3 regions of the Aeribacillus sp. FSL K6-8210 genome follow, and region 2 is predicted to be linked to each of the others. Evidence: riboswitches for the same ligand, from Rfam matches in the RefSeq annotation. Region 2 holds a riboswitch; each other region holds the start of a gene.
What was found. A riboswitch is a leader RNA that binds a small molecule or an ion and turns the genes downstream of it on or off. The one in region 2 is predicted to bind S-adenosylmethionine.
Positions count from the first base shown of each region.

Region 1: another riboswitch for S-adenosylmethionine. It lies ahead of metK (methionine adenosyltransferase); the one in region 2 lies ahead of NSQ41_RS05710 (methionine biosynthesis PLP-dependent protein).
Region 3: another riboswitch for S-adenosylmethionine. It lies ahead of NSQ41_RS16495 (2,3-diketo-5-methylthiopentyl-1-phosphate enolase); the one in region 2 lies ahead of NSQ41_RS05710 (methionine biosynthesis PLP-dependent protein).

Region 1 is NZ_CP150172.1:942,559-945,837, forward strand. Features, by position in the region: gene pckA (phosphoenolpyruvate carboxykinase (ATP)) at 1-670, opposite strand, end outside; SAM riboswitch class I at 939-1,130, shown strand; gene metK (methionine adenosyltransferase) at 1,338-2,543, shown strand; gene NSQ41_RS04750 (phosphatase PAP2 family protein) at 3,233-3,279, opposite strand, start outside.
Region 2 is NZ_CP150172.1:1,143,282-1,146,560, reverse strand. Features, by position in the region: gene metC (cystathionine beta-lyase) at 1-232, opposite strand, end outside; gene NSQ41_RS05710 (methionine biosynthesis PLP-dependent protein) at 225-1,340, opposite strand; SAM riboswitch class I at 1,457-1,594, opposite strand; gene NSQ41_RS05705 (hypothetical protein) at 2,388-2,546, shown strand; gene NSQ41_RS05700 (aliphatic sulfonate ABC transporter substrate-binding protein) at 2,817-3,279, opposite strand, start outside.
Region 3 is NZ_CP150172.1:3,389,511-3,392,789, reverse strand. Features, by position in the region: gene NSQ41_RS16505 (IS982 family transposase) at 1-177, shown strand, start outside; gene NSQ41_RS16500 (hypothetical protein) at 174-734, opposite strand; SAM riboswitch class I at 1,099-1,204, shown strand; gene NSQ41_RS16495 (2,3-diketo-5-methylthiopentyl-1-phosphate enolase) at 1,283-2,506, shown strand; gene NSQ41_RS16490 (2-hydroxy-3-keto-5-methylthiopentenyl-1-phosphate phosphatase) at 2,482-3,192, shown strand; gene NSQ41_RS16485 (methylthioribulose 1-phosphate dehydratase) at 3,189-3,279, shown strand, end outside.

The sequences.
Region 1 (3,279 bases), 200 kb from region 2:
CGACATTGGCGGAGCAGTGCATTGAAAATATATCTCTTTCTGGAAGCAGGAAGTTCATGACGGAAAAGATAGACTTTTTCATCTCGCCTGCATATTCAGTTCCGCCGATCAGGATTATTCTCTTTTCAAAAGAAATAATGATAAATGCTTCTGAGTTCGTTCCATCCACAGCTGGATCTGCTTTAAAGGAAGGAGCGGAAACAATCGTAAACGGATTTTTATGCTCCTTTAAATCGTCTTGGCTTTTCGGACGGATAAACAGTTGGCGAGCAAATAAATTTTGCCACGCCAATTCATTGACCACTTGAATTGGAAGACGATATTTTTTGTCAGCTCCGGCAAATCCGTTAAAAACATAAATTTCATCTCTATTTTTTAAATATTGTATGACTTTTAAGTACAGTTTTTCAAAAACTTCTGATGAAATTGGCTTGTTGACGGGTCCCCAATCAATTAAATGCTTGACAGAATCTTCTTCAACGATGAATTTATCTTCTGGTGACCGGCCGGTATATTTGCCTGTTGTAACCGAAACTGCACCTGTATTTGTTAAAAAACCTTCTTTCCTAGCTAAAACTTTTTCTACAAGTCGTGCGACTGGTAAATTATGATATGCATTTGGTCCGCTGATCAACGAAGCTAATTCATTTGATACATCTACAATATTCATATACATACCATCCTTTTTTTGCATATTTGAAATGGTTTTATAGAAATAGTATAACACATTCGCAAAAATAATCCATCCTATTTATCGATTTCTGAAAATAATGTTTTTACTATATATTTTGCCTTCATTTTTGGGCATCATACGAATCATGATTGATCAGCTGATACTGAAATAATGGATATCAGATGATTTGGAAAATTACAGAGAAGCTTTATTTATTGTTGACAAGTACTTTTTTGCTCCTGTATGATATACATTTGAACGGATACTCTTATCCCGAGTTGGCGGAGGGACAGGCCCTATGAAGCCCAGCAACCGGCTCGTTGAAAGAAGACAGTAGAATATGGCTTTCAAAATCCCGGTATTCTATGGACATACAACATGATGCGAAAGAATTCCATATTCATAGACGAGCAATGGTGCTAACCTGATGCAAGGTTATATCCTTGAACGATAAGAGTGAAAGGCAATGATGTTTATAACAACCTTTCCTCTGGCAGGGAAGGTTTTTTCTATGTATAAGAGAAATCTCGTTTAGCCAAGTTTTTCTTATCGTACGAAATATTTTGATATGTTTACAATAGTGGCGAGGGAATGAGTTCCGTGTCAATGACAAGGAGTGTAGCACTCCATAAACATCATTTTAAGTTTGAGGAGGAAGCAGTAAATGACAAAAAAGCGCCGTCTGTTTACATCTGAATCCGTAACGGAAGGGCATCCGGACAAAATTTGCGACCAAATTTCAGATGCGATTTTAGATGCCATTTTAGAAAAAGATCCGAACGCACGTGTAGCTTGCGAAACATCTGTCACCACCGGACTTGTATTAGTCAGTGGAGAAATTACGACAAGCACGTATGTGGATATACCAAAAATTGTGCGAGAAACGGTCAAAGAGATCGGCTATACGAGAGCTAAATACGGTTTTGATGCTGAAACTTGTGCTGTTTTAACATCAATTGATGAGCAATCACCCGATATTGCTGCAGGGGTGGATAAAGCTTTAGAAGCGAGAGAAGGACAAATGACTGATGAAGAAATTGAAGCGATTGGCGCTGGAGATCAAGGGTTAATGTTCGGTTTTGCATGCAATGAAACGAAGGAATTAATGCCTCTCCCGATTTCCATTGCCCATAAGCTTTCACGCCGGCTTACAGAAGTTAGAAAAAGCGAAGAAATTCCTTATTTGCGTCCGGACGGAAAGACGCAAGTTACGGTAGAATATGATGAAAATGAACAGCCGGTTAGAATTGACACAATTGTCATATCGACTCAACACCATCCGGAGGCAACTTTAGAACAAATTAAGCAGGATATTAAAGAAAAAGTAATTGATCCGGTTGCTCCAAAAGAACTGATCGATGAAGAAACAAAATATTTCATCAACCCTACCGGACGTTTCGTTATTGGCGGACCACAAGGAGATGCAGGATTAACGGGACGAAAAATCATTGTCGATACTTACGGAGGCTATGCGCGCCATGGCGGAGGAGCTTTCTCAGGAAAAGATCCGACGAAGGTAGACCGATCTGCAGCTTATGCGGCTCGTTACGTAGCGAAAAATATTGTCGCAGCCGGACTTGCAGACAAATGCGAGGTTCAGCTGGCCTATGCAATTGGTGTGGCGAAACCTGTCTCTATTTCTGTTGATACGTTCGGTACTGGCAAAGTAAGCGAAGATGTTTTAGTTGAATTAATTCGCAATAACTTTGATTTGCGCCCAGCTGGCATTATAAAAATGCTTGACTTGCGCCGCCCGATTTACAAACAGACAGCTGCTTACGGTCATTTCGGACGCAACGATCTAGATTTGCCATGGGAACGCACAGATAAAGCGGAAGCTTTGCGCGAACAAGCTCATCAATATTTGTAAAATAAAAAAGGTGTCCAATGCGATGCATGCATTAGACACCTTTTTGCTTGTGCGCCCGGCATGGGTGTAATCTATAGGGTGAAAGTCCCGAGCTGCGAAGGCAGAAGTAGCAGTTAGCTTAACGCAAGGGTGTCCGTGGTGACGCGGAATCTGAAGGAAGCGAGCGGCAAACTTCCGGTCTGAGGAACACGAACTTCATATGAGGCTAGGTATCACTGGGTGAGTTTGCAAGACAAAACAAAGCCCTTTCTGCCGAAGGTGATACAGAGTAAATGAAGCAGATGGATGGAAGGAAAGATTACACTCTTACCCGGGGAGGTCTGGCTGGCACGCCAAGTAACCTTGGTAACCTATCTAGTGATAGATAGCTGAACCGTCAGAAGTCAGCAGAGGTCATAGTATTAGTTGGTCTAGAACAACTAAGAAGGACCGAACAATTAAGAGAGAATAGCCCTTGGCATTCAGTGAGTCATGATGAACACAGAAAACGTAGTACCTCACTTGAGGGAGGAAGCGGTGAATCCCGTGGGAGATCTCTTGGAGGGTGGAGTGACCACTGGCATAAAGAGAACAGCTATTCACGGAAGTTATAAAGACTTGCGTCAATTATCTTAATTGAACCGCCGTATACGGAACCGTACGTACGGTGGTGTGAGAGGACGGGAGTTAATCGCTCCCTCCTACTCGATTTATGGTCCGAATGCGACAAAACAGATGGTGCCTGCTGAAGCTCCTA
Region 2 (3,279 bases):
CAGAAGCAAACGCAAAGCCTCTCACTCCGCCTTCCAGTTCGGCAATCGCCTCTTCCAACGCTTTTCGTGTTGGATTTCCTGAACGGCTGTAGTCAAATTCAGGAGATTCATCCAATGTTTGCTGATGAAACGTTGACGCTTGCTGAATCGCCACGCTGACAGCACCAGTTGTCGGGTCAACCTTATGTTTATTATGAATCAATTTTGTTTGAAAGCTCCATTGGTCATGCATTTAGTAAATCCCCTTTCGCAGCTGCTTGCAATGCCTGCTTGAGATCTTCCTTCAAATCCTCCACGCTTTCAATCCCTACAGAAAAACGGAGAAGCCGGTTACATACACCGTTTTGAATTCGGATTTCTTCCGGAATGTCCGCATGTGTTTGGGTAGCTGGATACGTTATAAAGCTTTCTACCCCTCCAAGGCTTTCCGCAAAACAGATTAATTTCAGATTCTGCAAAAACGGGTTGACCCATTCTTCTTTTTTCACACGGAAGGAAAGCATTCCGCCTCTGCCAGGATATAATACATCATCAATTTCAGGAAGCTCTTTTAAATATGCCGCCAGCTTCCTTGCATTTTCCTGATGTTTGGCCATTCTCAATGATAAAGTTTTCATTCCTCTAAGCAGCAGCCACGAATCAAAAGGAGATAATACCGCACCAATTGCATTTTGATGCATGGCTAATTTTTCGCAAATTTCTTTCCCTTTTGCACAGACCAGGCCGGCAAGGACATCGTTGTGACCGCCTAAATATTTCGTTGCGCTGTGAATCACGATATGCGCTCCTTCTTCAATCGGACGCTGCAAAACAGGTGTGTAGAACGTATTGTCAACGATCAGCAGCAAATTGTGCTTCCGGGCCAATTCCGCCAACGAGGAAATCGATGTTTCCTGCATAAGCGGATTAGTGGGCGTTTCTAGAAAAATCGCTTTAGTATTTTCGTTTATTAATGATTCCGTATATTCGCGAGACGTAAAATCGTCATAGTGGAAGGAAAGACCGTATTTGCGCCACTCTTCTTCAAACAAGCGGTATGTCCCGCCATATAAATCTTTTGAAACGATCAGTTCATCTCCACTTTTAAATAAAGCCATAATCGTCTGAATCGCTGCCATTCCGGAAGAAAATGCAAATCCTTGATCGGCTCCCTCCAATTTGGCTATGGCGTCCTCGACAAGCTCTCTCGTTGGATTTTTTGTCCGAGTGTAATCATAACCTGTTGATTCACCTATTCCTTTATGCCGGTAGGCTGTGGACAAATAAATGGGGGCGCTTACTGTTCCTGTAAGAGCTTCACTTCGATTTCCTAATTGGGCCAAAACTGTTTCAATATTCATCTTTGACTTTCCTCCTTTTTTAGTTAGTAAAAATGTGCTGCTTTCATTGCCTGTAGAGGAGGCTTTAAAAATAAAACGCCCTCTTCATAAGAAGAAGGCGTTTATTGTTTGGCTCCTTCTTATCTTCCAAGCATATCTTACGGCAAAATGCTTGCTGGATTTAGCACCTTGGTACAAAGGTTATCATGCCGCCGTCCTTGTACCGGTTGCTGAGACTTCTTCGGGCCAGTTCCCTCCGCCTCTCTCGATAAGAATTCCGATATGAACTTTTGATAGGTATAACTTTACCTCAGTTTTAAAAAAAATTCAAGACGTTTCCTGCCAACAATTCCGATAACTTTGATTTATTTTCAGTAAAACTAAAGAAAAATAAGAACTTTCTTTAAATAATCCGTCGATTCTTGAAATGTTTTTTTGCGAAAGCCAAAAGGGAAATTTTTTTGTATGGATCACCTTTGATCCTCCATCATTTCAATGAAGTGGTTTTATTTTCCCCTGAGGCTTCCCAAATTTTAATAGATTTTAAAATATAAATATTCAATTCGGAAGCTGTCGTATTTGGAGAAAAATTGTGAACGAGGTGATCTTCTTTAGAGGAATTGGAAAATTTTAAGAGTATTTAATAAACAGTGAATGAAACGATTGAATTGGCAAACTAATCGTTTGATAAATTTTTCGCCAACTTCTGTCAAACGAACCCGTACTCCATAAAGCAACTGAACAGAAAACGAAGATGCGATATTTGTTTTGCAGGTGAAGCTGGGAAGCAAAAAAGATGAACATAAACGTGCCGTTGGAAAATTTGCTGAACATTCTTTACTGATGCGCCTTCTCTTTTTTATCAATATTATGGAAAGGAAAGACTGTTTATGATGCTGTATATAATCGACAGCATACGAACCAATAATTTTCATGACGAGCAAATGATGGGGCAAATCAAAATTATGTGAGAAAACGCTTTCTAAAAACTGGAACATCATCAAAACAATGTGTACGGAATTTATTATGATTATGAAAGCGACTACAGAGGAGATTATTTATTAAGCATTGCAATTGAAGAAAATAATGGGGAAGCTTTTAATTGAAATCCCGAGCAACACGAAATATAAAGTTTTCCAAGTAGATAAGACGGACGAACAAGGCATGTTTAAAACTTGGAGTAAGATTTGGAAGCAAGAAGAAACTGGTTTAATAGAGCGTGCTTGAAAAATACAGCCTAAAGCCCAAATGGAGAAATTGAAATTTATATAGCCATTAAGTAATGGCAAACAATGTTAAAAAATGGGAGCTTAGTCGAGCGAATTAGATAAAAGCTCTCGCAACAGCGGAATCCCAATATACAGGCATAGTCATAAACAACTTTCGGGATAAGCCCTGTTTTAACAACTGCTTCATCTTGAATTTACATCAACAAAATAACCCCCCTATCCAGAAGCCGCATAATATCAAAAAGCTTCTGTATAGGGGGTTTATTACTTAATTCAAAAAGCTTGTATCTACAAGACCTTTAAGATCCGGTTTTTCTTTTAAAAATTTCAAGTCATAAGAAGAGTTAGAAAAGTCTTGAAGAACTTTTTCATCCACTTCGGTTGTATAGCGGACACGTTCCCAAGCGCTGTCGATAATTTCTGGGTCAAGCTCTTGATTTGTTATTTCTTTAATCGATTGAATGGCAATATCGCGTGCTTCCTCTTTGTTTTTATTGATGAAGTCGACTGCTTTTTTGTGGGCTTTGACAATATTTTGAACTAAATCTTTATTTTCTTTAATAAATTTGTTGCTCGTCACTAAAACAGTGTTCGGAAGCGTTGTGCCATAGGCGATATCTTTCGTATCGACAATCACTTTCGCCCCGTCTTTTATTAATAATGAAGCCCAAGGCTCAGGCACAGCGGCTAAATCCACTTTTCCCGATTCAAAGAAAGCTTGATATTGTGCC
Region 3 (3,279 bases), 1.8 Mb from region 2:
GCATGGAAACAGTGGATGAAACGAAAACGCAAAGTGATTGAAACCGTGTTTTCGATTTTAGTCGATTCGTATCGGATCACCGAGATTCGAGCGAACTCGGTTTCTGGATTTGAAACGGCACTGGATGGTATTTTACTGGCTTACTCGCTTGTTGTTCTTGGGCTAGTTGAGCGTTAAGACTCAACTAGCACCACGGGTAAAGGTTTAATTCTAGAATATAAAACATCATGTTCTTTAATTGATCGATCCTCGTTTTTAATTAAATCATCCGTTCCAGTAAATAACATATAACATCCTTTCCTTACATACGATTCACTTATTCCTAGCAATTTAGCTAATTTGTAATTCGAGAAATCAGGATTCAACTCAATTGCTTGTCTAAGTTTTTCTAAGTTCTTATCCGTTTTATTGCGCTGTTCTTTTAAATACTCCTCACGGCTTTTTACGCCCATTTCCCGGCGTTTTTGTTTCCTTCTCCGCTTTTCATTCGCATCTATAATCGTGCTTAAATGGCGTTGTTCGTCCTCTGTTATATCTAACCATTCAATTAATTTTTTATTGCTGATATTATATCCAGCGCCAGGATACCCTTTTTCTCTGGCTATTCGGTTTGCTTCTTCGTTATTCCGTGCATAATAGGCCTTTTCAGCGCTTCTGGTGGATCTTCTTAAAGGCTCATTAAACTGTAAATTAAACGTTAGCGTTTGTTTTAAGGCTTCTTCTGGATCATTCAAAAAGCAACATAACCAATAACGGTACAAGAAACAAATTGTCTCACGATAACCAGTAACGTTATAATTGCGTAATTCAACCAGTTTTTCTAAGTCTAGTAATCTAGCATGATGCGATCGGAAGACGTTAAAAAGATGTTGTACCTTCTTTTTTCGTCCTCTTTTTTTAGGCTTTCCTGTTTTGGCTCAACCTCAAGTTCCGGTAAATACCTCAAATTGTAAACTGCACCATTAAATAATTGTAGCATGCCATCAGAAAAATGTAAGCGAATTTGAATCGAATATGATGTAAAAAAGTGTTGACAGAGGGGAAGGATAGTGGCATAATCCAAGTAACCGAATAAGAATTATAAAGTTAATAATAAAACTCTTATCAAGAGCAGGTGGAGGGATGAGCCCAATGAAGCCCGGCAACCGACTCATATGATGAGCACGGTGCTAATTCTCCCAACAGAGATGTTGAAAGATAAGAAGTTGTTTTGACAAAAAACCTCTTCTTATTGAAGAGGTTTTATTTATATAAAAAAATCTGAATGAAGAGGATTGAAAAAATGGGTCACGTAACAGCAGTATACCAAATCATTGCGAAACGAGAAGATTTAGAAAAAAAAGCAGAAGGCATTGCTCTTGGATTAACGGTAGGTTCGTGGACTGACCTTCCTCTTTTAGTGCAAGAGCAGTTAAAAAAGCATAAAGGACAAGTGGTTGAAATAAAAGAAACAGGCGAGGATCCATCCTCCGGCAAAACGATTGCACAGCTTCACATTCGCTTTCCGGGAGAAAACTTTTCTAAAGACATTCCTGCCATCTTAACGACAACTTTTGGAAAATTATCACTAGATGGAGAAATAAAATTACTAGATTTGCAGTTTGACGATGAGATCTTTCGGTATTTTCCAGGTCCTCGCTTTGGAATTCAGGGGTTACGAGAAAAACTTGGCGTTTACGACAGACCGTTAGTGATGAGCATCTTTAAAGGTGTAATTGGACGTGATATGGATTACCTTCTTGCCCAATTGCGGGAGCAGGCTCTCGGGGGCGTCGACTTAGTAAAGGATGACGAAATACTTTTTGAAAATTCGCTCACATCATTTGAAACAAGAATAAAGGAAGGCAAAAAAGTTCTTGATAACGTGTATCAAGAAAAAGGGCACCGAACTTTGTATGCGGTCAATTTGACGGGAAAAACATTTGAATTGAAAGATAAGGCAAGAAAAGCAAAAGAATTAGGTGCCGATATTTTGCTATTTAATGTTTTTACATATGGCCTCGATGTGCTGCAAGCATTAAGGGAAGATGATGAAATCGCCCTCCCAATTATGGCTCATCCGGCGTTTAGCGGATCGTTTACTTCATCCGAAAAATATGGGCTCTCTCATTCCTTATTGCTTGGAAAATTGATAAGAATTGCTGGAGCAGATTTTTCGTTGTTCCCTTCACCATATGGCAGCGTTGCATTGGAGCGTGACAAAGTTTTAAAAGTGAAAGAAGAATTGGTGAAGGAATCAGTTTTAAAACCAGTTTTTCCTGTTCCATCTGCTGGCATTCACCCGGGTCTTGTTCCCATTTTAATTCATGATTTTGGAAAAGATTGTGTCATTAATGCAGGAGGCGGTGTTCACGGTCACCCGCAAGGTGCTAAAGGCGGAGGAAAAGCTTTCCGTCAGGCAGTTGACGCTGTTTCCCGGGGTGTTCCCCTTAATGAAGCAGCTGAAGACATAGAATTACAAGAAGCAATTCGGCTCTGGGGATGGAAGGAGGCACCGTCCAATTGAAGCCAGTAATATTTTGTGATTTTGATGGAACGGTGACAAAAAAAGATAACATCGTTAGCATCATGAAGCGTTTCGCTCCAAAAGAGTGGGAGCAATTGAAGGATGGCGTCCTTTCCCAGTCGATTAGTATTCAGGAAGGAGTCGGCAAGATGTTTGCACTTCTTCCATCTTCTTTAAAGGGTGACATCATTCACTATATTTTAGAAACTGCAGAAATAAGGGAAGGATTTCGCGACTTTGTTCATTATGCGAAAAACATGAACATTCCTTTATACATTGTCAGCGGCGGAATCGATTTTTTTATTAAACCGCTGTTGCAGCCTTTTGATTCTATTACCGCACTGTTTTGCAATAAAGCGGATTTTAGCGGAGAAACGATCACCATTCATTGGCCTTATACGTGTGATGAAAAATGTCCCAACCAAAATTGTGGGTGCTGCAAACCGTCAATTATTCGGCAAATTGCAAATGCTGACACTCATTCCATCATCATCGGGGATTCCGTCACAGATTTAGAAGCCGCGAAGATTGCAGATACAGTTATTGCACGTGATTATTTATCAAAAAAATGTCAAGAATTTTCTATTCCTTATCAATCTTTCGAAACATTTTACGACTGTATTGACATTTTAGAGAAGACAATAAACAAAACAAATTTCATAGAAGAAAAAGGTGACGCAAAATGAGTGTCGTTTTAACTCGTGTTCATGAGCTTGCGGAGATTAAAGAGGAGCTTGCTGCGAGGGATTGGTTTATGGGGACAAGCGGCAATT